One region of the Exiguobacterium sp. Leaf187 genome, then DNA from elsewhere that is predicted to be linked to it. Evidence: riboswitches for the same ligand, from Rfam matches in the RefSeq annotation. Region 1 holds a riboswitch; each other region holds the start of a gene.

What was found. A riboswitch is a leader RNA that binds a small molecule or an ion and turns the genes downstream of it on or off. The one in region 1 is predicted to bind S-adenosylmethionine.
Positions count from the first base shown of each region.
Region 2: it holds a riboswitch for S-adenosylmethionine, as region 1 does, so the genes downstream of both, msrA (peptide-methionine (S)-S-oxide reductase MsrA) here and ASF99_RS13535 (methionine ABC transporter ATP-binding protein) in region 1, are expected to answer to the same signal.
Region 3: it holds a riboswitch for S-adenosylmethionine, as region 1 does, so the genes downstream of both, ASF99_RS12715 (methionine ABC transporter ATP-binding protein) here and ASF99_RS13535 (methionine ABC transporter ATP-binding protein) in region 1, are expected to answer to the same signal.
Region 4: it holds a riboswitch for S-adenosylmethionine, as region 1 does, so the genes downstream of both, mtnK (S-methyl-5-thioribose kinase) here and ASF99_RS13535 (methionine ABC transporter ATP-binding protein) in region 1, are expected to answer to the same signal.

Region 1 is NZ_LMPR01000009.1:1,834,978-1,842,504, forward strand. Features, by position in the region: gene ASF99_RS13520 (M20 family metallopeptidase) at 1-502, opposite strand, end outside; gene ASF99_RS13525 (MetQ/NlpA family ABC transporter substrate-binding protein) at 525-1,343, opposite strand; gene ASF99_RS13530 (methionine ABC transporter permease) at 1,363-2,013, opposite strand; gene ASF99_RS13535 (methionine ABC transporter ATP-binding protein) at 2,003-3,031, opposite strand; SAM riboswitch class I at 3,118-3,221, opposite strand; SAM riboswitch class I at 3,471-3,572, shown strand; gene ASF99_RS13540 (alpha/beta hydrolase) at 3,640-4,398, shown strand; gene ASF99_RS13550 (thymidine kinase) at 5,560-6,174, opposite strand; gene ASF99_RS13555 (DedA family protein) at 6,358-7,008, shown strand; gene ASF99_RS13560 (type B 50S ribosomal protein L31) at 7,045-7,290, opposite strand; gene rho (transcription termination factor Rho) at 7,382-7,527, opposite strand, start outside.
Region 2 is NZ_LMPR01000014.1:65,019-72,545, reverse strand. Features, by position in the region: gene ASF99_RS16760 (DMT family transporter) at 1-50, opposite strand, end outside; gene ASF99_RS16755 (DMT family transporter) at 47-376, opposite strand; gene ASF99_RS16750 (GNAT family N-acetyltransferase) at 646-1,200, shown strand; gene ASF99_RS16745 (SH3 domain-containing protein) at 1,342-3,696, shown strand; gene ASF99_RS16740 (putative quinol monooxygenase) at 3,752-4,045, opposite strand; gene ASF99_RS16735 (M20 metallopeptidase family protein) at 4,123-5,301, shown strand; SAM riboswitch class I at 5,364-5,467, shown strand; gene msrA (peptide-methionine (S)-S-oxide reductase MsrA) at 5,563-6,093, shown strand; gene ASF99_RS16725 (winged helix-turn-helix domain-containing protein) at 6,325-6,924, shown strand; gene ASF99_RS16720 (MFS transporter) at 6,939-7,527, shown strand, end outside.
Region 3 is NZ_LMPR01000009.1:1,642,194-1,649,720, reverse strand. Features, by position in the region: gene ASF99_RS12735 (CAP domain-containing protein) at 1-331, shown strand, start outside; gene ASF99_RS12730 (GNAT family N-acetyltransferase) at 417-917, shown strand; gene ASF99_RS12725 (MetQ/NlpA family ABC transporter substrate-binding protein) at 977-1,792, opposite strand; gene ASF99_RS12720 (methionine ABC transporter permease) at 1,820-2,485, opposite strand; gene ASF99_RS12715 (methionine ABC transporter ATP-binding protein) at 2,475-3,488, opposite strand; SAM riboswitch class I at 3,573-3,678, opposite strand; gene ASF99_RS12710 (aminotransferase class I/II-fold pyridoxal phosphate-dependent enzyme) at 3,741-4,928, opposite strand; gene ASF99_RS12705 (alpha-glucosidase) at 5,077-6,687, shown strand; gene ASF99_RS12700 (MBL fold metallo-hydrolase) at 6,762-7,490, opposite strand.
Region 4 is NZ_LMPR01000014.1:86,431-93,957, reverse strand. Features, by position in the region: gene ASF99_RS16875 (ABC transporter permease) at 1-884, opposite strand, end outside; gene ASF99_RS16870 (sugar ABC transporter ATP-binding protein) at 881-2,389, opposite strand; gene ASF99_RS16865 (sugar ABC transporter substrate-binding protein) at 2,386-3,468, opposite strand; gene mtnA (S-methyl-5-thioribose-1-phosphate isomerase) at 3,480-4,529, opposite strand; gene mtnK (S-methyl-5-thioribose kinase) at 4,526-5,692, opposite strand; SAM riboswitch class I at 5,771-5,874, opposite strand; SAM riboswitch class I at 6,080-6,181, shown strand; gene ASF99_RS16850 (2,3-diketo-5-methylthiopentyl-1-phosphate enolase) at 6,252-7,442, shown strand; gene ASF99_RS16845 (2-hydroxy-3-keto-5-methylthiopentenyl-1-phosphate phosphatase) at 7,439-7,527, shown strand, end outside.

The DNA of each region.
Region 1 (7,527 bases):
GTGTTTGTCCCGACGGATGGACCATCAAGGCTGCATCGATTCCTTCCAGTAACTGATGTTTGACGAAACTGCCTTTCGCACTGCCGTTCGGTCCACCTTCCTCGGCTGGTGTTCCAAGGACAACGACACTCCCGCCGACTTCATCGAGCACTTTACTGAGCGCGATCGCCGCTGCGACGCTCGTCGTGCCGATGATATTATGACCGCACGCGTGACCAATACTCGGCAACGCATCGTATTCAGCAAGAAAGGCAATCGTTGCGCCTGGTCGGTCGCTCGATTTCTTCGCGAAGAACGCGGTATCATGCCCAGCGACGCCGAGTTCTACTGTAAAACCTTCCGCCGTTAGACGCTCCGCATGGAGCCGCGAAGCAAAGAATTCCTCATTCCCGATTTCCGGCGTTGCATGAATCCGGTGACTTGTCTCAAGATACGATTCCCGTTTTTGTTCGATATCCTGTTCAATCGTCTCTACCCATGTCGTGCGTACTGGTGTCGTCATACTGTCCACTCTCCTTTTGAAATTATTCGCCGATGTCGCTCAGTGGAACGAACGTCGGGATCGTACTGCCTTTGTATTCTTTTTTGATGAAGGCCGCGACATCTTTTTGTTGATACAGCGATGCGATTTTTTTCAGTTCTTTTTTGTTCTTGTCTTCCGTCCGTGTCGCGATGATGTTGATGTATGGTTTTGCTGTCTCGTTCTCATGAACGATCGAGTCCTTGATCGGGTTGAAGCCAGCGTCAACCGCGATGCCATTGTTGATGATAGACGCCGCGACGTCCGGTAAGACGCGTGGCGTTTGTCCGGCGACGATCGGAACGATTTTCAGCTTCTTCGGATTCTCGACGATCTTATCGACCGAACCGTTACCATCGAAGTCGTCCGGTAGCTTGATCAGACCTGCTTCTTGCAGTAACAAGAGGGCGCGTCCCATGTTCGTCGCTTCGTTCGGAACAGCGATTTTTCCGCCATTTGGAATATCTTTGACATCCTTGTATTTATCCGAGTAGATCCCCATCGGTGCGATGACAGTCGTCGCAATCGGCGATAGCTTCAAGTTATGTTCTTTCTTGAAAGCGTTGAAGTAGGAAATCGTCTGGAAGGCATTGGCGTCGATCTCACCCTCAGCCAGTGCCATGTTCGGCTGGACATAATCGGAGAACTTGACGAGTTCGATTTTGATGCCTTCCTTCTCTGCTTTTTTGGCGACATAATCCCAAACTTGTGTGTCTGAACCGCTGACACCGAGCTTGATCGTCTTTTCGTCTTCTCCTGATGCTGCGCACCCGGCAAATAAAATCGTCGTGAGTGTTGCTCCAATTGCTACTGCTTTTTTCATGGCTGAATCGCTCCCTTGATTAATGTCTTCTAATTTTTCGTGCGACGATGTTGCCTGTCGTCTGTAAGCCTTGGACTAAGATGACGAGAATCCCGACCGTGATGATCATGACTTTCGTGTCGAATCGTTGATAGCCATAAGTGATCGCTAAGTCGCCGAGACCACCGCCTCCAATCGCACCTGCCATCGCTGACGCCCCGATCAAGCCAACCGTCGCGATCGTTAAGTTCAGGATGAGTGAACCGAGTGCTTCCGGTAGGAGGAAGCGGAAAATCGTTTGAAACGGTGTCGCGCCCATCGCTTCTGCTGCTTCAAGAACGCCTTTATCGACTTCGAGTAAAGAACTCTCGATCAGACGCGCCATGTACGGTGCAGCGTAAAAGACGAGCGGGACGATGGCGGCTTCTGTTCCGATCGATGTCTGAACGATCAAGCGCGTCAACGGGATGATCGCGACGAGTAAGATGATGAACGGAATCGAGCGGAAAATATTGACGATACTGTTGAAGAACGTGAACAGCGGGACATTTTCAAGCAATGCTCCTTTTCGCGTGACGACAAGCAGGATCCCGAGTGGTAAGCCGATCAAGGTCGAGAATAAGAGCGAAACGGATACCATCGTCATCGTCTGCAAAAATGCTGTCCAGATATCACTGTAATTAACTAGCATGAGCAAGTACCTCCTCGACCGTCACCTGTGCCTGATCGATGTAGTGTAACGCTCGTTTCACTTCAGTCTGCTCACCAATCAACTCGATGAGTAAGGTGCCGAACGGCGTATCCTGCAACTCCGTGATACTACCGTGCAAGATGTTGATATCGACGTCAAAGCGTTTCGCAACTTGCGATAAGAGCGGCTGCCCGGTGTGATGTCCGAGGAAATGAATCTTATAGATCGGATTCGCATTCCGGGACTCGATCAACTGGCGAATCGATGCTGGAATCTCGTCGTGCATGACGGAGCGGACGAAGTTCTGTGCTGTCTCGGTCTGCGGGTTTGAAAAGACATCAAAGACCGTTCCTGACTCGATCAGTTTCCCAGCTTCAATGACAGCGACGCGGTCGCAAATCTCCCGAATGACGCCCATCTCGTGGGTGATCAAGAGAATCGTGATTCCGTACTCCGCATTGATCCGTTTTAATAACTGGAGAATATGATGTGTCGTTTGGGGATCGAGTGCTGACGTCGCTTCGTCACATAAGAGGACGGAAGGTTGCGTCGCGAGTGCCCGGGCGATACCAACGCGCTGTTTCTGCCCACCCGACAATTGATCCGGATAATGATCCGCCTTGTCCGCGAGATCGACGAATTCGAGTAACTCCGTCACCCGGCGGCGAATTTCGTCTTTCTTGACGCCTGCGAGAACGAGTGGTTTCGCGACATTCGTAAAGACCGTGTTCGCATTCAATAGATTGAAGTGCTGAAAAATCATCCCGATCCGTTGTTTTGCTTGGCGCAATTTTTTCGGAGACAGTTGCGTTAAATCTTCTCCATCGACCGTCACCGTTCCTGACGTCGGTCGTTCTAATAGATTGACACAGCGGAGCAGTGAACTTTTTCCGGCACCGCTAAAGCCGATGACACCAAAGATTTCGCCTTTCTCGATCGTCAGGTCGACACCGTCGAGTGCTGCGATCGTCTGATCTTTCGTGACGTACGTTTTTTTGACTTGATGAAATGCGATCATTCCGTTTTCCCCCTTCATTCAACAAAAAAGGTCCCTTCTTGAGAAACAAGAAGAGACCTGGATCCGCACAGTGGCAGAATCCACTCCACTCATCTCTCAGACATCTGTCTGATGGAATTGGCACAGTGCTCATAATGAGTCTGTTGCCGAGGTTTCGTAGGGCCAGTCCCTCCACCTCTCTGGATAAGTATTGCGGTATGAAATTTGTATGTGTGTTGTTGCGTTGTTGCTTATGTCGTAAAACTAATTTTTACATTACGGGTCGAAACTTTAAAAGTCAACCAACTTTGCAAAAATAATCCATTTGGCGCATATCGATGGATGAACAAGTTATGAGTTAGCTTACTCAACGGATCATGATTCGTCAAGAAAGATTTGACAAGTCATTTTTGGTCGTGCTACCATCGTTTCAATGATTATTCCGACAATTCCAATATGATATTTATCAAGAGTGAACGAGAGACCTGGCTCTATGACTTCACGGCAACCTGCAATCTGTAAGGTGCTCCGACCAGCAAAGCGCGGCTTTGGATGATACGGTGAAAAACTCGTGGGCGTCCAAGCAGTGACGTCGACGAGTTTTTTTCATGAATGGAGGAAAAATAGTAATGATGAACTATCCTGTATTGACTGGTGCTGAAGCGTTCTATTTTCAAGGGGGATCGATCGGCATTCTAATCTGTCATGGTTTTAACGCCACACCGCAAAGTGTCCGGGACGTCGGTGAGGCATTCGCTGCTGAAGGTTTTACCGTCTATGCCCCGCGCTTACGTGGACATGGAACGAATGTCCGCGAGTTTGAACAATCGACTGCTCGATGTTGGAAGCAAAGTCTGCAAGACGGCTATGAACGTTTACAAGAAACATGCGATCAAGTCTTCGTCATCGGTCAATCGATGGGTGCGACGCTTGCACTGTCACTCGCCGCTGACGGCATTCCGTTTGCCGGCATCATTACGATCAATGCCGCACTCTCCGTTCCTTCTTACGAAGCACTTTCGTTCGAGGACGGTCCACAGTACTTACCGGAAGGGGCACCGGACATTAAGCGAGCAGCCTTCGAAATCATCTATGACCTCGTTCCGAGCCGTTGTGCGTTCGAACTCGTCCGTCTGATGGATGAAACGAAAGGACGCTTAGGATCAATCCTTCTGCCGACATTAATTCTCTACTCGGCGACCGATCACGTCGTTCCGCCGTCGAGCTCGGATTATCTGCATCAGCACATCGGAACGAATGATAAACGAAGCTACTGTTTACTGAACTCGTACCACGTCGCGACCCTCGATCATGATCAGGATTTGATCGTTCGTGAGACGATCCGCTTTATCGAACAATCGTGTCAGTTTTCGCAAGAAACAGGCTGAATCAAAAAAAACAGCTATTCGTTTCTATATGGAAGCAAATAGCTGCTACAGATTGTAAGCAAAGCGCAATTTTCTCTAATGGGAGGATTGCGCTTTGTTCATTTCAAATCGTTTTCCTGGGACAAGCATCGACCTCGTCCTGTTAATCAAGATGACGCTTCTTCAACATGTATTTAGTATTTCCTACATGCGACGTACCATCAAAGAGATCTAGACTAACATGACATTCCGTTAATTTTTAGGTCTTGGGTTGAAGGAATAGGTACCCTATTTCTCTACATTAGACGCGTTGCCCGAAAGCAAAAAGACAAATTAGATTAAGACGTCATATACAGGAGAGTACAACAGATCCGGGGAGTGAAAAAACGACGCTTCAAGCAATGCTTACTTTCATTACCGTGAACCTCGAAAAGCCTACAAATTGGTTCTTGGATCCCTCAGGGAATCCACGTTTCTTTAACATTTTAGTAATTAATACATACAACAACCCCTCATTTCAATTACGAAGTGAGGGGTTGTCTACAAGCTGAAACTCCCATATTTAATTATAGGATTTTTTTCTCACTTTTTTCTTTTTTAGCTGCTTTAAAGTTAAGATAAATGGTACACCCAACAGCTGCGATTAAAAAGATTATCCCGTACCCTATTTCAAAGTTAAAACCATAATACAAGATTGTGACTGTAACTAATACAATCAAAACTAATCGTATGCTAGATTTATGGTATTTACTCATTTGTTTACCTCCAATTCCTTACATCAACAGTTATCGTTGTTTGATCTTTTCAATTTATCCATTAAATAAATCCTTCAAAAACACTATACCTTACACCAAAAACCTTCGAAAGGTTACATACAAACGAGAAAAACAGTAAGAGTTTTCAGTTGATGAATCCTTATTGTCTTTTTAATTACTTATATACTCTATGTTTAGAGTTAGCTAACTCACGATAAAGAACTGTTACAAGTAGTAATTAGTTACTTTATTCTTTTAGTCCTAGCTTTCTTTATCATTCATCTCGAGTTTAAAAAAGTGACTAAAAGAAGCTGAGACTTAACTAGCTGAGTTTAACGAAAAAAAAGAATCGCCATCACTCAGGATGTGCAATTCCTTTTTATCATCTGTAAAACTGAGTTATATCCCAGCCTTCGCCTTTTTTCATTTATCGTTCTTGGTGTTGCACCGATTGGAGCGGCTTCGGTTTTCCAGGTACCTCATGGCAATGACGGCAACGTGGCTCATACGATTCCGACGCTCCGACTAGGATGATCGGATCATCGTAGTTCGCTGGTTTCCCGTCAATCAAACGTTGTGTCCGGGAAGCCGGATCCCCACATGAAAGACAGATCGCTTGTAGCTTCGTCACGAATTCTGCACGCGCCAGTAATTCAGGCATTTTCCCGAATGGCTCTGCCCGGAAATCTTGATCAAGGCCTGCACAAATGACGCGTTTTCCGTCTTGTGCGAGTGCTTCGATGACTTGTACGATCTCATCATCAAAGAATTGAACTTCATCAATGCCAACGATTTGTGTTTCTTCTGCTACTGCCGCGTAGAGATCACGACTCGTCGCCATCGGAATCGCTACGACAGAGTTGCCAACGTGAGAGACGACATGCTCTTCATGGTACCGGTCGTCGATTGCTGGCTTGAATACTTGCACGGGCAGTTTGCCGTACTGCGCCCGTCTGACACGACGAATCAACTCTTCCGATTTCCCGGAAAACATACTGCCACAAATTACTTCGATCCAGCCGTACTGATTTATTACATGCATCATCGTCCGACACCGTCCTCTAAAAATAGTCACTTTAACGAGTATAGCTCGAAACGGTATCGAGAAAAAGGGTTGACTTCCGGAAATCAAAATTCATTTTTTCTTTCCCTAGAATTTTTGTCCTTTCATTCCAACTGCCCCCTATTTCCTGTACACTGAAGAAGAAGATTCTCACGAAAGAAGGTGTCCCCGATTCATCATCTCTTACATGACATCCTGCACCAATATGGTGCCCTTGGTCTCTCCGTCCTTCTCGCAGGTGGTATCGTGGGATTGCCGGTTCCTGATGAGACCCTGCTCGTTTTGTCCGGATTTTGGATGCATCAAGGCAATCTACCACTCGTCGGTACGATTCTCGCCGCTTACGCCGGCAGTTGCATCGGGATGACGATCAGCTATTTACTCGGATTAAAACTCGGTATGCCACTACTACACCGCGTTGGACCGAAAATGCGTATCTCAGAAAAACATATTCTTTCCGCTGAAGCCGGATTTCGTCGTTACGGAAAATCGGTCTTGATCATCGGTTACTACATACCTGGTCTCCGCCAACTCTCTGCCTTTTTTGCAGGCGTCTCAAAAATGCCGTTTCGCGTTTTTGCGAGTTATGCATATACAGGTGCCTTGATTTGGATCAGCGTGTTCTTAGGCGCCGGTTATTTCGTCGGCCGCCATCTCTCGTTCCATAAAGTCATGGACTATGTCTTGGCACATCCGGAAGTCATGCCCTATTTAATCGGGATTGCTGGCGGAATCGCCTTCTCGTTCGTCTTGAAGACGTATCTCGCGTATCGTTCACAATTCAGTCTATACAAAAACAGCCTGCTTCCGTAATGGAGGCAGGCTGTTTTTTTAAGAACCGACAAGTAATTACTTGCGGCCGTATTTTTTGTTGAAGCGATCGACACGACCATCTGCCGCGTTGAACTTTTGACGACCTGTGTAGAATGGGTGCGAGTCTGAAGACACATCCACACGGATGAGTGGGTACTCGTTACCATCTTCCCAAGTGATCGTTTCGTTCGAAGAACGAGTAGAACCGCTTAAGAATTTGTACTCAGTCGTTGAATCCATAAATACTACTTTGTTGTAGTTAGGGTGAATTCCTTGTTTCATGGTTGATTTCTCTCCTTCCGCCCTGGTTCATTTGCTGAGCCAGAGTAAGTTACCTTCCTATACTAAACGATTTTTTTATGCGTCGCAATAGTTATTTTTCTGTCGTCGTTTCCTTCTTGACGGTACGTGGTTTAGCTGGCGCGCGTCGGACCGCCTTCTTCTGTTCTTTCTCGAGTTCGACGAAAAATTCTTCATTATTTTTCGTATCACGAATCTTACGCAGGAACGTATCGACGA
Region 2 (7,527 bases), on a different contig from region 1:
ACACCAAACATCTCAAAGATTCCGGCAATGATTAAATAAATCCAACTCATGCTGATTTCTCCTCTCCACTGACTAACTTCAGACCGATGACGCCGACGAGTAAGACAGCGATCAATGCTAATTTCATCACGGAAGCGGCTTGGTCGAATAACACGATGTCCGTCACGATCGTTCCTGCTGTTCCAAGACCGACGAAGACGGCATAGACCGTTCCGACTGGTAAATGGTTACTCGCTTTGATCAGCACGGTAAAGCTAACGATGATACAGACGATCGTTGCAGCCCACTCAAGTGGTGTTGCCGCATGTTTTAATCCAATGACCCAGCCCACTTCAAAACACGCCGCGACGATGATCCCAATCCAATACTTTGCCATAGTAATTGCCTCCTGATAGGTAAATTCAAATGAAAAAGCCCGGGAGTAAGCGAGGTGATTCGCTTTACTCCCGGGCTTTTATCCCTCCGTTGCATGGACAAACGTCCATGTTCCTCCCTCGGTCCAGCCGTACGGAACCCTAGAGGATACTCCCTATTCCATTCGATACAACCACCCTAGCACGCCCTTTTTCCCGTGTCAAACAGGAATCCGTTCCCCATCTGTCAAATAGAATCAAAGTGACTTCATCTGAAAGAGGAGGATGCTGCATGCGTTATAAAATCAATGATCAACTTCGGATTCGTCGTTTTACACCAGAAGATGTAGAAGCGGTTCACGCTTATGCCTCACAACCCATCGTCAGTCAATTCCAGTCGTGGGGACCGAATACCGAAACGGATACGAAACAATTCCTACACGATGCGCTTGAAAGTGAACTCGAGACACCAAGACGTCGTTATGTCTTTGCCGTGACGTTTCCAAGTGACGTCGTCATCGGTGCCGGTGAACTCGTCATCACAGACGTTGAGAATAAAATCGCCGAAATCGGATACGTCCTCTCGCCTGATGAATGGGGGAACGGATACGCGACGTCAATCGCCTCTTTCCTTCTCCAATTCGGTTTCGAAAAACTAAAACTACACCGAATCACGGCAACGTGTGACCCACGAAACGTCGCTTCCGAACGTGTCTTGCAAAAGGTCGGCATGACGAAGGAAGGACAGCTTCGCGAGACGGTCTATCTCGAAGACCACTGGCGTGATTCCTTGATTTACGGCATGCTCGACTGGGAATGGCAAGTGGATCACGAACAAGATAACTAACATATGACTTCAAACGGTGTGCCGAGGCATACCGTTTTTTCATGAACAACCTCCTATTTTTTTGATTTTTATCAATTTTTAAACAAGCGCATGCTACACTATTCATAATGACAAATTTTAAGAATTGGAGTGAACCTCTTGATGAAAAAATGGACTGCTCATGTTGCTGGACTTGCCGCAACGTTAATGTTGAGCTCGGTTTTATCCGCACCCGCTTTTGCTGAATCGCCACCTGTTCAACCGACAGCAGAAACACAAACAGTCACCGAGACAACCGGGACGGCTTATTTGAAAGAGGATGCTGCGTTGCTACAAACGGCTGATTCCAGAACGGTCATCCAACAACTACCAGCAGGAACGACATTCAAGACACTCGGTACGGACGGTGACTTCACTCGTGTCAGTTGGCAAGAAGGTACTGCTTATGTCGCAACAAACGCGTTAACGCAAACAGCACCTGTTTTTCAAAAACAAGCAACGCTGATGTCGAAAAGTTCACTCTCATTAGTTGCTTCACCATTTGATCCCACCGTCGTGACGACACTTCCCGCTTATCAGCGAATCGATACATACGGCACCTTCGACACGTTCACGCGTCTGAAATGGAACGAGCAATACGTCTATGTATCAACGACACAACTCGAGCAACTTCCGAAATTGGTTGGGACGCGTTATGCCAAACGAGCGACTTCTCTTTTCGTTGAGCCGAAGACGACGAGCGCGAAGACTGCCGTCACTCAAAATCAAGCATTCGAAACGTTCGGAACGACGGGTACTTTTACACGTGTGGCGACTAAGACCGGTTACGCCTTCGTATTGACGACTGATTTAGCTGATACGCAGGTCGTGAGTCATCCAGAAACAGGAGTGCGTTACGTCCAACAGCAGACGACGGTCTATGCCACTGCGACTACAAAAGGAGAAGTCGTACAATCGCTTCCTGTGAATACTTCTCTTCAGACGTACGGCGTCGAGGGTTCATTTACACGAATCAAACGAAACGACGAGTATGCCTATGTATTGACGACACATCTCGGTACGTTGAAATACTATCCAAAGACCGCACGCCTCTATGTTCAGCGCGCTACACCGATCTATAGTGCACCGAATGCTTCCGGCTCCATAATCGATCAACAAAAAACAAATACTTTATTAACGATCTATGGTAAAAGTGGCGTCTACAGTCGAATTATTTTCCGCGGAGTCCATGCCTACGTTAAAACAGCTGATCTTGGTAGTGAAAAAGTATACGCCGCAACCGGAACACGGTACGCCAAACGCAACTTGTCCGTCTATACGTCTGCTTCAACGAAAAGTAAAATGATGTATTCTGTCAAACGAGCTGATAAACTAACGATTTACGGCACGAGCGGTAGTTACACACGATTAAAAAAAGGGACGGTCTATGGTTACGTCAAGACGAGTGATCTCGTCACGAAAAAGCCGGATCTGTATGACGTTACCGGTCAACGTTACGTGACAGAGGACGACGTCGTCATTCGGTCACAGGCAAAACTGTCGGGTAAAAAAATCGGTACGTTGAAAAAAGGAAAATCGATCACCATCTATGGAAAAAGCGGTTATTTTACACGTGTCAAATATAACAATATCTTTGGTTTCGTCGATTCGAGTCGGATCGGACTAAATAAACCAAAAGCAAAAGCGAAAAAAGGGACAACGTTTTATGTCCATCTGGACCAAACGCCACTCTTCTCTGCTGACGTCGCTTACAGTCGGCCAGCTGCCTATTTGAAAAAAGGGACAAAATTGATTGGTCTGAAATCAATTGATGATGATTTTTGGCAAGTTCGCTTAGTCAGCGGTCAAACGGGTTACGTCCTCAACCCTTATATCAGCACGAGCAAACCCGATATGAAACTGACACAAAAAGCAATCAATCGAACGAAAATCTATACCGTCAAACAGACGACATCCTTCTTTTCGAGTCCAACCAGTCCAAAAGGCAGCGGACTCGTTGAGCAAGGCAAACGTGTTTATCCGCGTCACCGGGTCGGAAACTTCTATGTCATCCAGTCAGGCTGGACACCCGTCTATCTTCCGGTCTCAGCTGTGACGATTACGTCCGATAAACGGGTCATTAAAAAGAATAACACGCGCGGTGAAAAGCTGATTCAAGCAGCCGTCCAACATATCGGTACACCTTACACATGGGGATCGCAAAATGCCGTGAACGGTGGCTTCGATTGTTCCGGTTTGATTCACTACGCGACAAATAAGGCTGGAAAATACGGTGGTCGGACGAACGTTCGCGGCTACTGGTACGGTGCTTTCTTTACGAATCGCCGGACGAGTATCTCGAGTGGTAAACGCTCGGATATCGTCTTCTTCCAGAACACCTACACGGATGGTCCATCGCATATCGGAATCATGCTCGATAGCGAACACTTCATCCATGCGGGCGGTTCACAGCTCCAAATCAATTCGATTTATGAACCGCGTTGGCAAGAACATTTCCTCGGCTTCAAATCGATGTAATAAAAAAGACGAATCCGTCGAAATCGACGGGTTCGTCTCTTCTTATCGCAACACGTCAGAATGTCATCTCGACGTATTTCGTTACTTGTCGATCCATCAAGTATAACTCGATCTGTTCACGGTATGCTTTATAGTGATCGGATGCGATATGCGCTTCGAGCGCCTCTTCATCACGATACACTTCATACAGCATGAATTGATGCTCATCCTCAATCGATTGGTGCAAGGAATAGCGTAAGCATCCTTCCTCTTTTTGTGCGGCATGATAGACCGTTTCTAAAATCGGAAAGACTTGATCCGCGAGTCCTGCTTTGATTGTAAGTACAGCGTTGACGACGATTTCTCCCATGTTTCATTATCCCCTTTCGTGATTACCTGTATCTGTACCCATTTTCACGAAAAAACACACGTCAAAGGAGCTTGAAGATGCAAACTCAACTTTTTGAAGCACTCGAACAATTCGAACCGACGATGATCGCGTTACGGCGTGATTTCCATCGACATCCGGAACTCTCTTTTCAGGAAGTCCGCACACCAGAACGAATTGCAAACTTTTACGCGGAACGGGGCATCCCTCACGAAACAGCCGTCGGAGGTCGTGGTGTCGTTGCGACGATCGAAGGCAAACACCCTGGCCCAACGATTGCGGTCCGTGCAGATTTTGATGCTTTACCACTTCAAGAAGAGACAACACTTGCTTTCCGGTCAATCCATCCCGGTGTCATGCATGCTTGCGGACACGATGGGCATACGGCGATGGTGATGGCTCTTGCTGCTACGCTCTATCCGTTACGGGATCAATTGCAAGGAACGATTCGAATCATTCATCAGCATGGAGAAGAGGTCTTTCCTGGCGGAGCCATCCAAATGATCGAAGCCGGCGTTCTCGAAGGCGTCGATGCGATTTTCGCGACACATCTCGAAAATGATTTACCGGTTGGTACGATTGGGTTTCGGGAAGGACATACATTATGTGCGATCGACGAATTCGAAATCATCGTTCATGGTCAAGGTGGGCATGCCCAGGCACCGCACAAAACAAAAGATGCGCTCGTCGCTGGGGCACAACTCGTCTGTAACTTACAACACCTTGTCAGTCGACGGGTCGATCCGTTCGAACCCGCTGTTCTTGCAATCGGATCCTTCCACGCAGGAACGGCGCCGAACATCGTCACGGGTGAAGCACGCATCGTCGGGGAGATCCGGACGTTCAATGAAACCCTGCGGCATCAGCTCCGACAAGAAGTCGACCTTGTCGCCAAAACGACGTGTGCCGGCATCGGTGCTACTTATTCGATTGACTTCACGACGGGTTACCCGGCGCTTTGGAATCATCCGGACGAGACAAAACTCGTTCAGGAAGCTGCTTCTTTCTTACCGGAAGCATCTGTCCGGTCACTCACACCGATGATGGCGGCGGACGACTTTGCACATTATCTAACACACGTCCCGGGAAGTTACTTCTTTACCGGCTCCGGATATACGGACGGTCGCATCAATCATCCACAGCATCATCCACAGTACGAGATCAACGAACAAGCGTTATTGGTTGGTGCGAAAACACTCGGAGCGACGGTTTTACGTGCCTTGAAACCTAAGGATTGACTTTATTTCTATGTGAATGGTATCATCACAACAATGATAACGAATGACATCAACTTCATATACCCTTATCAAGAGTGGACCGAGAGATCTGGATCGATGACGTCCCAGCAACCTGCGTATAGCAAGGTGCTACGACCAGCAAAGCGAAAGCTTTGGTTGATAAAAAGCGGCGACTCCTTTTGCAACCAAGCGAAGGAGTCGTTTTCGTTTTTCTCGCTGTCAGACATACAATGGGAATTTCCCACGGAGAGGAAGAGACGGATGGAAAAAGCAACATTTGCAGGTGGATGTTTTTGGTGCATGGTGACACCATTTGAAGAATTACCAGGAATCGAGGGAATCGTATCAGGTTACATGGGCGGTCACGTCGACAATCCGACGTATGAGCAAGTCAAAACAGGAACGACGGGACATCTCGAAGTCGTCCAAATCACGTTTGATCCGAGCCTATTCCCGTACGAGCGTCTGCTCGAACTCTACTGGCCACAAACGGATCCGACGGATGCAGAAGGTCAATTCCAAGATCGTGGCACGCAGTACGCACCAGCGATTTTCTATCATACGGATGCGCAGCATGAAGCAGCAATCGCTTCCCGTGACGCCCTTGCTGCAAGCAATCGTTTTAAACAACCCATCGTGACGCGGATCGATGCCGCTTCTGAATTTTATCCGGCGGAAGAGTACCATCAAGACTTCCATAAGAAAAATCCAGAACACTATAAAAAAGATCGTGCTGCCTCTGGTCGCGATGCTTTCATCGAGCAGGAATGGAAAGATACGACGACGGTCTAATCACCTCGAACCACATACAGTAGCTGAGACTGATTTCAAACATCTCGTTCTTCCCCTACTTTCCAGTAGAAAGTGGAGGATGACCGAGATGTCACTGGAGTCAGTTTTTTTGTATGTAAACAAATGGTGTCTTCTTTACCAACACCCTCACATAAATTTGTAATCGTTTACAAATGAAGTCTTTTGTTTTACGGTTAATAAAAATTAACCGGTTAAAAAGGAGATTATTGCATGGAACAAAAAGCGATTCACATATTAGAGAGCTATGAACAGTTAAAAGTGATCAGTGATCCGTTACGAACAAAAATCCTCATGTTTCTCGTCGAAAAACCACATACGGTACATCAGTTAGCCCACTTGCTGACGTTATCCCGCGCAAAGATCCTCTATCATGTACGAGAACTTGAAAAGCATGACTTGATTCGCCTCGTCCGGACGGAAGAACAGGGCGGCAATCTATTGAAATACTATCAAGCGATTGCTCGAGGCTACATTCCTGCCGATCATCTACTGAACTTCGTCGAGACGAATGAAGCGACCCGGCAGTCGTATCTTGAGGTATTGGACCGAGCAAAGACACGCGTCCTCACCGCTCCAACTACTGCTTTTTCTCCTGTCTCTTCAAACGTTGAAGACTGGATGAGCTTATCGCTTCAAAAGGAACTGACGATGTCTGAAGCCAATTTTCGGCAATTTGCTACCAAATATCGTGCTCTATTGGACGAGTTCACACGGTCCCCTTCACTAGACGAAGAAGATAAAAAACACTTCTATATCATGACGACTGCCTTTGCAATTGATGAACCACTATTTGAGAATGACGACGTCTAAACCGGAGGTGCCATATGCTGCCTGTTGAAATGGATACGCAACAATCGCTGTTTAAAAATCGATCTTTTTTATTTTTATGGGGGTCCAGTATGTGCTCTGCCCTCTCCCTATCAACCTATTTATTTGTTGAACAATGGTATGTCATCCATACGCTAAACCAGGCGTCATATCTCGGATTCATCCTCATGGCCACCTTGTTACCCCGTATTTTTCTCATGTTATTCGGTGGCGTCCTATCCGATCGCTATAAACGTTCGACGATCATGCGCATCTCGAGCGCTTTACGGATCAGTTTCATTCTCTGTCTTCTCGCATTACTTCATACCGATCAGCTTACATTGCTGACGATTTTAGGATTCGCCTTGCTATTCGGTAGTGTGGATGCATTCTTTTCGCCGGCGAATGCTTCCTTACTGCCTACACTCGTTCCGAAAGAACAGCTCACTAAAGCCAATTCATTGATTCAGACATCTAATCAAATCGCTCTCTTTTCAGGTCCGATTCTTGGTGGAGTCATCCTCAGCCATTCTTCTTACTCGTACGTCTTTCTCGTGATTTTCGGAACACTCTGTCTGACGCTTCTCTTCACGTATGGTATTCGTG
Region 3 (7,527 bases), 190 kb from region 1:
CTACAAGTTAAATCCGTTGGCTCCGTATACGGCACTGAAGCCAGTGACACGCGGTCATAGCGAAAATATGGCGAAGAATAATTTCTTCGCACATACGGATCCGCAAGGGCGTGATCCGTTCGACCGGATGAAGCGTGAAGGAATCAGGTTCAGCTATGCTGGTGAAAATCTATCAATGGGCTATCCGAATGTCTTTGCATCACATTGGGGCTTAATGAATTCAAAAGGGCATCGAGAAAATATTTTGAAAAAAGAGTACAAACAAGCTGACATCGGTGTGGCTTTCCGGAGTAACGCACCATACTTCACGATTAATTTCCGAACACCTTAAAATAGAAGAATGGAGGACGATATTTCACGATGTCGTCCTCTTTTTCATGAAGCGATGTGTTTTACACTAAAGGCAGGAGGTGGGGATGTTGGAAATCCGTCGATTGAATCCAGAAGATGCAGTACTCTATAAAGCGTTGCGATTGGAAGCCTTACGAAACCATCCTGAGGCATTTGGCTCTGATTATGAATCAGAAAAAGATCGATCCGTCGAACGGTACGCAACTCGTCTTGAAAGCGAACAGTCGATGACGTTTGGTGCGTTTCATGAAAATGAACTCGTCGGTGTCGTCACTATCGTCTGCTCCGAGCCGTTCAAGATGCGACATCGAGCGAATGTATTTGCGATGTACGTCACGCCACGCGCCCGAAAACAACAGGTCGGACGACGCCTTGTAGAAGAGGCATTACGTACATTAAAGCAGCATCCTGTAATTGAGCAAGTCCATCTCTCGGTCGTCCGGACGAACGAAGCTGCTAAAGCGTTGTATCGGTCGCTTGGTTTTGAATCATACGCGATTGAACCACGGGCGCTGAAAATCGATGATACCTATCATGATGAAGAACTGATGTGGTATCGGTTCTAACACCAAACGACCGGAATTCAAAGAGATGATCTCTCCTTGAATTCCGGTCATTTTTTGTATCAGTTTGCCCATTCAGGCTTGCTGAAGCCTTTGAATGATTTTTCGATAACTTCATTGAAGGCGTCCGATTCGACGGCTGTTTTTAAGTCTTTTGCGACTTGTTTGTCCGCATCTTTCGTTTGGACAGCGACGAGGTTCCGGTATTGTTCGTCCATCGTCTCAAGTGCTAACGCATCAAGTAAGTCGAATTTCGCAGCAAGTGCGAAGTTCCCTGGAACGGCTGAGATATCGACACTTTCGACAGCGCGTGGCAGTTGAGCCGCTTCGAGTGGTTTGATGACGAGTTTCTTCGGATTCTTGACGATATCTTTTTCTGAAACGGTCAGAGGATCAGCATCCGGCTTGAGTTCAATCCACCCTTGTTCCGCAAGCAAGTTCAGTGCCCGTGCTTGGTTCGTCGGATCATTCGGCGTCGCGACTTCAGCACCTGTCTTGACGTCGTCAAGTGTCTTCGCTGTTTTACTGTATAGTCCCATCGGTGCTGTCGGAACCGTGATCAGTCCTTTTAAGTCGAGATTCTTTTCTTTAGAAAACGTTTTTAGATAGATCGAGTGTTGGAACAAGTTGGCGTCGATATTGCCGCTACCGAGGGCGATGTTCGGTTGAATGTAATCGCTGAACTCGACGATTTCGACTTTATAGCCTTTCTTTTCGAGTTGTGGCTGAATCGCTTGTTTGACCATGTCGCTATACGGACCGCTCGTCGCCCCGATCTTGATCGTCTTGTTTTTTTCATCAGCGCTGCTGTCTCCACATCCTGCGAGGACTCCTGCACCGAGTAAGGCTGTTGCTAAAAAGGCATATCGTTTTTTCATGATTCCACTCTCCCTTTGTATGTGTGATTAGCGTTTATCTGTTTTTCGCGCCAGTTGATTGCCAAGTGCTTGAATACTTTGAACGATGACGATGAGCACGACGATCGTCACGATCATGATGAGATTATCGTAGCGATAGTAACCGAAACGGATCGCGAGGTCACCGACACCACCGCCGCCGACGATACCAGCCATCGCTGAGAAGCCAATCAAGCTGATCGTCGTTAATGTGATGCCCTGAATGATGCCAGGGAGTGCTTCCGGTAAGAGGACACTGACGATGATCCGCAATGGTTTCGCCCCACAGGCTTCCGCTGCTTCGATTAGACCAGGCGGAATTTCACGGAGTGATGTTTCGACGAGTCGCGCGAGAAACGGAATCGCTGCGACACTGAGACTGACAGATGCTGCCGTCGGACCGATCGTATTGTCGAGTAAGAACTTCGTCAACGGAATGAGGGCGACCAACAAGATAATGAACGGTAGCGACCGGACGATGTTGACGACGAAGTCAAGAACACGGCGGACGGCAAGGTTTTGAAAAAATAATCCGCGGTCGGTGACGAACAAGAGAATTCCGAGCGGAATCCCGACGACCAATGCGAAAGCAAGTGAAATTCCGACCATCCATGCTGTCTCGCCGAGTGCCTTCAAGAGCTCAGGTAACATCGTTTGAATACGATCAAGCCACATCCTGAATCACCTCGAGTGCATGAAGTTCCGTCGCGAGCCAGTCGAGGGCAAGAGCGATTTGATTGGATGATCCCGTCAAGCTGACAATGAGGACACCGAAGGCGACGTCTTGAATGTAGTCGACCTTGCCGTGCAAGATGCTGACTGAGATATCGTAACGGCGGATCGCTTCTGATAACGTACTCTCACCGGTCTTTTCGCCCGTGAACTGCAAGCGGATGATCTTGCCTGGGGTTGCCTGTAAAATGCGTTCCGGCAATTCGATTTGTAGTGCCGTATCGACATAATGTTGCGTCACCGGATGCTTAGCTTGACTGAACAAGTCATAGGTTGAGGCGACTTCAACGACTTCACCTTGTGACATGACCGCGACACGATGGCAAATCTGTTTGACGACATCAATCTCATGCGTGATGAGGACGATCGTCAACCCGAGTCGTTCATTCAAATCCTTCAGCAGTTCAAGGATCTGTAGTGTCGTAACGGGGTCAAGAGCGGATGTCGCTTCATCACATAACAAGACGGTCGGATTGTTTGCGAGTGCCCGGGCAATCCCGACGCGCTGTTTCTGCCCACCGCTTAATTGACTCGGGAAGTTCGTCTCAAATCCTTCAAGTCCGACGAGCGAGACGAGTTCGCGGATCCGCTCCGGGAAATCTGCTCGTTTGACGCCAGCGGCCTTGAGCGCAAAAGCGATGTTATCCGCGACGTTGCGCGACTGGATCAATTGGAAATGCTGAAAGATCATTCCTGTCCGCAAGCGAAGTTGACGCAAATCTGCTTTTGACATCCCGCCAAGCGAGACACCGTCGACCTTGACGGTTCCTTGTGTCGGATGCTCGAGCCCATTGATTAGGCGAAGCAACGTACTTTTACCGGCACCAGACTCGCCAATGATTCCGAAGATTTCTCCTTTTTGGATCGTCAAATCGACATCCCGTAAGGCAAAAATCGGGGTCCGGTCTCGGACGAACCGTTTTGTAATGTGTTTGAATTCAATCATCCGCTCATCTCCTCATACAAAAAAAGTCGCTTTTTCCTAGTAGCGGAGCAACCAGAAAAAAGCGACGAAAGTGTAAGATTTCGTAACTTATCTCTCAGAATGAAAATCATTCTGTAGGATGTGGCACCGTTCCTTACAGGTGGTTGCCGGACGTCGTTGGGCCTAATCCCTCGGTCGCTCTCGATAAGTAGTTATGCTGTTGGGACTTACTTTAACGGAAATGATTCCCATCTGTCAAATGTTTTTTCAGAATTATTCCGCAACAGGTGTCCGGAATAGGTTGAGCGTTCCGATTCGATCGACGGCTTCTTCTAGACGTTCGACGTCAGCAATCAAGCTGATCCGGACGTAGCCTTCACCGTGTTCGCCGAAGAAGGATCCAGGGGTCACAGCGACGTGCGCTTCGTCAAGTAGATGATCGGTGAAGCTCTGGGACGTGTAACCTTCAGGAACAGGAAGCCAGACGAAGAAGGAACCGCCCGGGCGTGGTCCACTCCAGCCGATTGCATCAAGTTTTGCGAACAACGCATCGCGTCGTGTTTCATACAAGCGACTTAACTCACGGACGCACGTCTGGTCACTCGTGAGGGCGACGGTCGCCGCATGCTGAATCGGTGTGAAGGCACTGACGTAGAGATGTTCTTGGTACGTTTCGATGCTTGAGATGACGGACGGATTTCCGATGGCAAAGGCAATCCGGAAGCCGGACATGTTGAAGCGTTTTGAGAGTGAGAATAGCTCGATTCCGACGTCTTTCGCCCCTTCCGTCTGCAAGAAACTTCGCGTCGGACCATCGAAACTGATACCGCCGTATGCTAAGTCATGAACGACACAGATATCATGGGCATCGGCGAAAGCGACTGTCTGCTCGAAGGCTTCTGCCGTCGCGGTCGCACCCGTCGGATTACTCGGGTAGTTGAGGAACAACATCCGGGCACGCTCAACGTCCGTCGTATCAAGTAAGTCATAATCCGGCAAGAAATCATTTTTCTCGAGCAACGGAAGCGTAATCGGGTAAGCGCCAGCAAGTGCTGCACCAGACAGGTAATCCGGGTATCCTGGATCCGGGACGATGACACCTTCTCCAGGGTTGACGATCGTCTGCGGTAAGGCGACGATTCCGGCTTTACTGCCGAGGAGAATCGCGACTTCCGTTGCCGGATCGATCGTGACACCGAATTCAGTCGCGTAAAAGTTTGAGACAGCTTGTTTTAGAAAATCATGTCCACGAAATGGTGGATATTGAAGGTTCGTTGGCTCGTCGATAGCTTGTTTTAAGGCATCGAGAATATGTACAGGCGTCGTTTGGTCGGGTGTTCCTTGACCAAGTGTGATGACATCATGTCCGGCAGCTTTTACAGCACCGATTCGGTTCGCAAGTTCAGCGAAGACGGGAGCAGGAAGCCGATCAATGGCGATGGATGGAGCGAAATGTTTCATGGATGAATGCCTCCTTCGTGGTATTGTCGTCAAGGATAACGAATATTCAGTCAAAAGAAAAGAACTTTTTCGAAATTTAAAAAAATTTTCGGATAAACAGGTACAGATAAGTGGAGCGGGAATAAAGAGTAGGGAGAGGAGTGGGAAGATGAAGCGAGCTAACTGGAAAGAGGCAGTCGTCTATCAAGTCTACTGGCGTAGCTTTAAAGATTCGAACGGGGATGGGATCGGTGATTTAAGAGGTGTCATCGAGAAGCTTGATTACATCGCTTCACTTGGTGTCGATGTCGTGTGGCTGAATCCATGTTATCGTTCCCCGGACGTCGATAACGGCTATGATATTGCCGATTATTACGAGATCATGAAAAAAGCGGGAACGATGGGAGATCTCCAGGAGTTGATCACGGCTGCTCATGCCCGTGGATTAAAGATCATTCTCGATTTAGTCGTGAACCATACGAGTGACCAGCATGACTGGTTCCGTCAGTCATGTGAGCGGATCAACGATAAGGATGACTGGTACATCTGGAAAGACGGCACGAAAGAGACGCCTCCGAACAACTGGCGCTCGTACTTTGCGCCAAGTCCGTGGACGTGGAGTGAAGAGCGCGGGCAGTATTATTTTCATTCCTTCGCCAAAGAACAACCGGACTTGAACTGGGAGCACCCAGCTGTGAGGCAAGCAATCTACGATATGATGAACTGGTGGATTGCTCAAGGGATCGACGGCTTCCGGATGGATGTCATCAACTTGATCAAAAAACGGTCGTTCGAGGATGTCGCCAATCCGTTTGATCTCTCGTACCTTGGGAATCAGCCAGGTGTGCATGACTTCTTGCAGGAGATGCATGCGAATGTTCTCGCTGGTAAAGACTTGTTTACAGTTGGTGAGATTCCGTTCGTCGGTCCAGAAGATGGACTGTTATATGTCAGTGACGAACGAAAAGAACTCCGGACACTGTTTCACTTCGAAATCGCGGACGACATGGAAGCGATGGATCTCTTACGATTCAAGGAGATTCAAAAACGCTGGTACGACGTCTTATACCCATTAGGTGTCAATTCACAGTTCCTCAACAACCATGATCATACACGACAAGTGACGCGCTTCGGCAGTGAACGATACCGGGTTGAGAGTGCGAAACTACTCGGTTTGATGTTGCATACGTTACCGGGCATTCCATACGTGTATCAAGGAGAAGAGATCGGGATGACGGGGATTCGCTTCTCGGATCCGTCGCTTTATCAGGACGTCGCCTTTCGAAATCGATACGCGGAGCGCGTCGCTGGCGGAGAGGACCCAGAGGTCGTGCTCTCATCGATGCAGTTACTCGCGCGCGATAATTCCCGTACACCGATGCAGTGGGACGATACACATGCAGCTGGCTTTACGAGTGGTAAACCATGGTTAGCGGTCAATCCGAATTATACGGACATCAATGTCGCGCAAGCAGAAGCAGATCCATCGTCCGTGCTTGCTTTTTACAAGTCGCTGATTCAGATGCGAAAGGATCATCCGATTATGGTCTACGGTACATACCGAGACTTAGCGCTTCATGATCCGTATCTCTATATCTATGAGCGGGAATTAGAGGGAGAAGTCTGGCGGATCGTCCTCAACGTACATGATGAACCGATGCAGACCGCCCTCGTCTTACCACAGGAAAAGTTGCTCATATCAAACTATCCGGATAGCCCGGATATCTTGCGTCCTTACGAAGCACGCGTCTATCGTTATGCTGTTACAGAACAGACGTGAGTCGTCTGTTGAAAAGAAAAACATCCGCGGACATGTCAGGAACACGTTCGCGGATGTTTTTTCAAATGCGTACATTACTTGAAAGGTGATGTTTTTTTCGTCTGTAAGACGTGAGAGAATCGATCGACGGCTTGGCGCATCTCATAACTCGGTCCGAGAAAGAGCGGACCATGTCCGACAGCGAGTATATCCGGAGACAGTTCCGTCAGTTGATCAGCCGAGCGAAGGGCGACGTCCGGATCCCATGTTGCGAGTGCAGGGAACGGGAATTGCCAGCGGACGTCACCGGAGACGGCGAGTCCTCCTTGCGTCTGAAAAGCATCTCCGGCGATCAACGTCCGGCTTCCTTCATGCCAAAGTGAGATCGAACCAGGTGTATGACCGGGTGAGGCGATGACACTGAGACTTCCGACTTGTTGACCACTCTCGAGCAAGCGATCCGGACGTGTTTTGATGTTTTTCGGAATACCACCTTTTAAAGGTGTCGTTTCGCCTTCGCGTAGCGTCTCGTCCCCACTGAGCAATGCAGCATCGCGATAACTGATACAGACTTGAGCGAGAGGAAAGGCGTTCGCAAGGAAATCAAGCGAACCGACATGATCGGCATGCGCATGAGTCAGGATGATTGCACCAAGCGGTTTCTCTTGCTTTCGAATATAGTGATAGAGCGCCTTTGCGTTGATCCCGAGGCCGGCATCAATCAATGTCAAACTGTCTGCTTCTTCAAACAGGTAGCAGTTGACCGGGAAAAAGGATGGGGTCGTCTGCAGTTGGTGTAAACGTTCGATTGTCGTGACACGCATCGGCTTCACTCCTTCAAAAAAATGAATAGTCTTCTTC
Region 4 (7,527 bases), on a different contig from region 1:
ACGAGACAAGCCCCGACGAGTGTGCCAAGCGCATTCGGCTTCCCTTGTCCCGCGAACGACGAGCCGATGAATGCGGCTGCGACCGCTGGCATCAGATAACCGGAACCGGCATTAATTTGTGACGATCCGACTTGTGACGCAAGTAAAATTCCACCGATTGCCGCAAGTAATCCAGCAATCAGATACGCGAGTGCCCGGTAGCGATTGACACGAATTCCTGTCAGGCGTGCTGCTTCTGGATTCCCACCGATGATATAGAGAAAACGACCGTGTCGCGTATGGCTTAAGAAGACATGTGTCACAGCGACGACGACGAGCATGATGACGATGATCCAAGGCGCCTGGCTGATTTTCGCGAATGCCTCCGGAATCGTGCCGACTGTTGGTGTACCGTCCAGGCGCGGCATTCCGGCACTGATTGAACCACCACCGGTATACGTCATCGCGACACCTTCGACGATAAACATCGTCGCAAGCGTCGCAAACAAATCCGGAATCTTAAACCAAACGATGAGTAAGATGTTCACCAGAGCAACGCTAAGAGATAAGAGAAGTGCTAAACCAATCGAGACACCGAGCGGCAGACTGTACCAGACGAAGAACGAAACGACGAAAGAACTCGCAAGCGTCGCGGTCGAACCGACCGATAAATCAAATCCATTGACCGTCAAAGAGACGGTCAAGCCGATCGCGATAATCGTCACGATGGAGATACTTCGTAAAATATTAATCAAATTCGTCCCTTGTAGGAATGTTGGAGCCGTCGTCGCAAAAAACAGGACGAGGGCAAGGATCGCGAGGACGATCCCCCAGTCGTTCAAGAATCCGAGGACAGGACGTAACCCCTTCCCTCGGTTCGTTTGTTTTGATACTACCTCATTCATCGTTGCCCTCCTCCTGTCGCATACCACAACAAGGTTTCTTCTGATGTATCCGCCGTCTTCGTTTCATGGACGATCCGTCCATCGAACATGACGTAGATTCGGTCCGTGACGGTCAAAAGTTCATCCCATTCACTCGTCGCGTAAAGGATCCCTTTTTGTTGTTGCGCGAGTCCGTCAATCAGACGATAGATATCTTGTTTGGCTCCGACGTCGACACCTTTTGTCGGTTCGTCCAAGACGAGTACAGAAACATCGGTCAGTAACCATTTTCCGATGGCGACTTTTTGTTGATTCCCACCGGATAGTTGACCTACTTCCTGTTTCACGTCTGCCACTTTAATGCCCAGCTCCTTGACCCATTGCGATGCCTGATCTGCTTCTTTGCGACGATTCATCAGCCCCCAACGGTTGACGAAATCATGAGCTGCCGCTGCTGTTAGGTTTTCTGCGACAGAATCGGCAACGAGGATCCCTTCTTTTCGTCGTTCTTCTGGAACGAGACCGATCCCCGCTTGAATCGCAGCTTGTGGATTGCGAAGGCGATGGGCTTTTCCACCTATCCGAACCTCCCCTTCCTGAAACGGACGATCACCGAACAATGCTTTGCATAATTCCGTTTTACCGGCACCGACAAGACCCGCGATACCAACGACTTCACCTGCTTGAACCGTCAAGGAGATATCGTGGACGTCCGCATTCGCAGCACTCTCGACCGTCAGTACGTTCGTTGCATTTACCTGTGACGTTTTCGCAACAGACGTAAGCTGACGCCCAAGCATTTGCTCAACGACATCTTCCTTCGTGATGTCTGTCAAAAGATGTCGCGAGATGAGTTGACCGTCGCGCATGACCGAGATGGAGTCGCAAATCTCATATAGTTCCTGTAAACGATGCGAGATGAAGATGATCCCAAGCCCCCGTTCGGCTAAACGACGCACGACTGAAAAGAGATGGCTTGTTTCCGCCTGACTGAGCGGTGCCGTTGGTTCATCTAAAATCAAAAAACGGCGTTCTTGGACGAGGGCGCGAGCAATCAGTACGAGTTGCTTTTCAGCAAGCCGCAACTCCTCGACACGTGTCTTGACGGAAATATCCGCCTGTAATGTTGCTAACGCTTCTTTGGCACGCTGTATGTAACGGCGTTGGGATACGAAGCCAGTCATCGTTCCGTCCGTCAACAGATCGAGACAGATATTCTCAGCGACCGTCAAATACGGGACAAGCGCCACATCGACCTCTTGTTGGACGAGGTCGATTCCAATCTGTTTCGCATCACGCGGTGACGTGATGGTCAACTCCTTCCCGTCGAGACGGATCGTTCCTTCGTCCGCTGTTTCCGCTCCGGATAAGACTTTCATCAACGTCGACTTACCGGCACCATTCGCACCGACAAGCGCGTGGATTTCACCGGATTTCACTTCAAACGAGACTTGTTTTAAGGCTTGCACTCCCGGAAACGCCAGTGAAATCCCGGTCATCTTCAAGTGATGATTGGTAGACGTCATTGTTTCTTATGGACGTCACGCAACCGGTCCATCCACGGTTCATTGAATTTGTCCGATGTACTCCATCCTTTGATGATCGTATCGAGATTGTACATCGTCGTGTCCTGCTTCAACGCCTTCTGCTCCACGAGTTTCGCGTCGAGATCAAAGCTATCCGGTGTCTTCTCGCCAGCGATTTTCTTAGCCAGTAATCGCATGTCCGTTTGTCCAATCAAGAATGGATCCACCGCACTCGTCGAGACCCAGTTACTGCCTTTTTCACGCATCAGGTTGATATCCTGATTCGAGACATCGATCGAGATTAGCGGGATTTCTTGACGTTTATTATCCTTGAGCGATTTGTAAGCCCCTTTTGCGACTTCGTCCCACGCTCCCCAAACCGCATCAATGCTTCCTTTCGGATATTTCGCGAGAATCGCATTCATCTTCGTTGCGATATCCCCTTGGACATCTTGGAAATTTGTCGGTCCAACTGTCTCAAGCGTTTTGATTTTACCGTCTGCTTCGTACGTCTTATAGATTTCCTGACGACGATCGAGCGGGGCAAAACCTGGTCCGAACCAAAGTTTGATGACACGGACTGGCTTTTTGTCCGTCACCTTCGTCACTTCATCAAGCGATAGCTTCGCGAGTTGATGATCGTTTTGGAACGTTTCCGTCACACCTTTTAACGCCGTTCCTTTTTTCTTCGTGACCGTATCGAACGTCACGACCTTCAGCCCTTTGTCGACCGCTGGTTTAATCATGTCATAGGCGTAGTCTTCCTTACCATGCGAGATGATGAGCCCATCATAATCTTGCTGAATCGCTTGCGCGACAAGCTCCTTGAACTTGACGTCGTTACCTTCCGAAATGAACGTGCTGACTTTAAAGCCAAGCGCTTCGCCTTCACTTCGTGCGCCATCAAGGAATTGTTTCGTATGGTCGTCCGATGCTAGGTTGCGGATCACGGCGATCTTGACGTCTGATTGAACCCCTTTTGGTACATCCTTAACGACCTTCGTCGTCGTGGCTTCTCCATTCGCACAAGCCGCTAGTAACAGTGCCGGTGCTAGGACGGCGTAAGCTAGTTTTTTCATGACATATCTCCTTATCCGAGGGGTTGAAGCCCTGTTAATTGTTCAATCGTTTCTTCATTCGGTTGCGTGATGACACCAAGTTCGGTGATGATGCCCGTGATGAATGTGTGTGGTGTGACATCAAACGCCGGATTGAAGACAGCGACGCCTTCCGGTGCTGTCGCGACACCTTGGACAGTCGTCACTTCTTGCGGATCACGTTCTTCGATTTCGATCGCGTCTCCGGAAACGAGCGAGAAGTCGAACGTCGAGAGCGGTGCTGCGACGTAAAACGGAATACCAAAAGCTTGCGCGAGCAATGCTAATTGGAACGTCCCGATTTTATTCGCGGTATCTCCGTTTCGTGTAATGCGGTCGGCACCGACGATGATCGCATCGATCTGTTTTTCTTTCAGCGTATGGGCGACCATGTTGTCCGTAATTAACGTGACATCGATCCCGGCACGTTGAAGCTCCCATGTCGTCAATCGTGCTCCCTGCAGTAACGGTCGCGTCTCACTCGCAAAAACGGATAATTCAATGCCGCGTTCTTTTGCGATGTAGAACGGCGCAAGTGCTGTTCCATAAGCAGCGGTCGCAATCGATCCAGCATTACAAATTGTTAGAATCCGGTCGCCTGACTGGAATAATTCCAGTGCATGAATCCCGATTTGACGTGACGTCTGCGCATCCTGGTCGTATAAAGCGACCGTCCGTTTTTCCAACCGTTCGCGAATCTCTTCTACCGACGTCCCGTCTTGAATGATTGGATTCAATTGATCGAGGACATTTCGCAAGTTGACGGCCGTCGGTCGTGTCGCGAGTAACGTCGCCGATGTCTCAAGCAAGGCTTGCTTGTAGACCGGAAGCGCCGCTTCAAACCGGTATGCTTCTTGAACGAGCACGAATCCCCCAAATAAACTGATCGCAGGTGCGCCCCGAACGCGCAGTTGTTTAATCGCCTCAACGGCTTGCGCGAGATCAGCAATGACTTCATAGTGCTCTTCCTGCGGTAGACGTGTCTGATCGAGAATCGTCAAGACACGGTCTTCGTAACGGATACTTTGAACGAATGTAGTCATCGGCTAAGTTCCTCCGTTACGTCAAAGTTTCGTAAATCATCGAATGTCCGACATTCTGTACGGCGTTTGATTAACGCTGTTCCTAGACGGAGAGCGTGACGTTTCCGCTCTAAGCGTTCCGTCGTTGAATTGATTGATTCTAAATCAGCGACCAGTGCTAGACCGATCGTCCGCCGAATCAATTCGCAACCGGCGAAGCCAAGGGCATCCTGCAAGATCGTGCTCAGTACATCATCGACGAGTCCTGGTGCCTGGAACGGTTCGACGGCTTCCCGTTCCCATAAGGCACGGAACGTTGAAGCGAACGTCAGCCAGAACGTATCGATATCCTTGATTCGGGCGTCACGTCGTGTAGGGTAATCCGGATATGCCGCGAAGAATAAGTGGGCGATGAACTGTCCGACATCGAATCCAAATGGACCATAAAAGGCGAATTCAGGATCGATGACTTTCGTTTCCGTCGCTGAGGCGAAGATGCTTCCTGTATGTAGATCGCCGTGCAGCAATGCATCTCCTTTCGTGATGAAGAGCGCTTCGAGTTTTGCGACTTCGCGTTTCAACTCATCGTCTGCCCATAGACGTGCCACCTCTTCTTCGAGTCCGGCTTCAATCTCGTTCGTCTCCGCGTCATGAAACGGATCCGTGAAGATTAATTTTTCCGTGATGTCGCACAAGTCTGGATTGTAGTACGTTCGGGCGACACGTTTCTTTTCAACCGGACCAAGCGCAAAGTCCGATGTATGGAATAACGTCCGAGCGAGATAAGAACCGATATGTTCCGCAAGCAACGGATACTGTTCACCTGCGAGTAAACCGCTTCGAACGATCGTCAAATGTGAAAGATCTTCCATGACCGTATACGCCTCTTCGTGACTAGCATGAAAAACACGTGGTACGAACGGTACGGCATGTCGCGCGAATTCACGGAGTGCGGATTGCTCGATCCACGCTCGTTCGAGCGATAACGGCCAGCTCTCCCCGACGACCTTCGCATATGGTAATGCTTGTTTTAAAATCAAGCGATGTTCGCCTTCTCGAATCCGAAAGACGAGGTTGAGGTTCCCGTCGCCAATCTCTTCTGCTTCGACGGCTCCATCGCCGATCAGTCCTAATGTCCGAACACGATCAATCGCGTCCTGTTCTGTGAATGCTTTATATGTCATCTCAGTTTCCCCCTATGTGATACACGAAAAAGCGCCTCTTTTCGTCATCGAAAAGAGGCGCAGAAAAGTCACTGCGTCCTCTTATCTCTCAGACGAAACGTCTGTTGGATGTAGCACCGTGCCTAGTGGTCGGTTGCTGCGGCGTCATCGGGCCAATTCCCTCTGCCAACTCGCGATAAGAGTCGTATGTAGTTGTCGTGTGTGATATTGATTTGAATCTTACGCAATCGACTTCCTCGCTGTCAAATCGAAATCAAGCAGAAACGGACATCATTTTTAAGTCATCTATAGAAAGAGTATTTCCAAAAAAATAAATTTTCTAAAAATAGTTTGACAAGTCACGATTCTCATGTAAAAATTGCAATTAGATTTCACAATTTCATCCAATTCTTATCAAGAGCAGACGGAGGGACAAGCCCTACGATGTCGCAGCAACCGACCTTTTGGCACGGTGCTAATTCTTGCAGCTACTAAGCTGACAGATAAGAGTCCACGTTCGAATCATTCATGGTCTCTTGTCGCTGACGAGAGACCATTTTTTTGTTGAAGGAGGAAAGACATGGCTTATATCACTGCTACTTATCAATTGACTGCCCGTGATCGACTCGAGCAGCGCGCTGAACAACTCGCGCTTGGTCTGACAGTCGGTTCTTGGACGGAACTGAATCATCTCGAACAACAACAACTCGCCTCGTTCAAAGGGGAAGTCGTACATACCGAAGAGCGCGATGGCAAAGGATATATCACGATTCGTTATCCGGAACATAACGTGTCGCGCGACTTTTCTGCGATTCTGACGACCGTCTTCGGGAAACTCTCACTCGACGGTGAAATCAAATTAACGGAATTGCTACTACCCGATACATTTACGTCGGACTTTCCAGGTGCGAAATTCGGGATTGAAGGGGTCCGTTCCTTGATCGGTGTCGAAGATCGCCCATTATTAATGAGCATCTTCAAAGGAGTCATCGGACGCGATTTATCGTTTCTTCGTGATCAACTCGAAGGACAACTCGCTGGTGGGATTGATCTCGTCAAGGACGATGAGATCCTATACGACAATCCATTGACACCAACGATTGACCGGGCACGAATTGGACGTGAGGTCATCGACGCTCACTTCCACCGGACCGGTAAACGCGCGTTATATGCAATCACACTCAGCGGTCCCGTCTTTACGCTCAAGGATAAAGCCAAGCGATTGATTGACGCTGGAGCGACCGCTTTCTTGCTGAATACCTTCACATACGGACTCGACGTCTTACGCGAACTGGCAAGTGATCCGGAAATCAACGTCCCAATCTTCAATCATCCGGCCTATAGCGGTGCGTTGATCGCTAGCCCGAATCACGGAGTCGCAGCTCCTGTCTTACTTGGCACATTACCGCGTGCTGCTGGAGCAGACTTGACGCTATTCCCGTCGCCTTACGGCAATGTCGCTTTGCCAAAGGATGTCGCCCGTGGTATCGCGGTCGAAGCGACCCGTCTCGGTCAGACGAAATCGACCTTCCCGGTTCCTTCAGCCGGTATTCATCCTGGACTCGTCGCTCAACTCGTACGGGACTTCGGGATCGATTCCGTCATCAACGCCGGTGGCGGCGTACATGGTCATCCGCAAGGTGCTGCGGCTGGTGTCACCGCTTTCCGTCAGGCACTCGATGCGGCACTCGCAAATGAATCCCTATCGACGGCAGCATCGCGTCATGAAGAATTACGGATCGCCCTCGACGCTTGGGGGATCAAGTCATGACCGTACGGATTCTTTGTGACTTCGACGGTACCGTGACGACACAGGATAATATCATCGCACTCATGCAGGCATTTGCGCCAGCGAG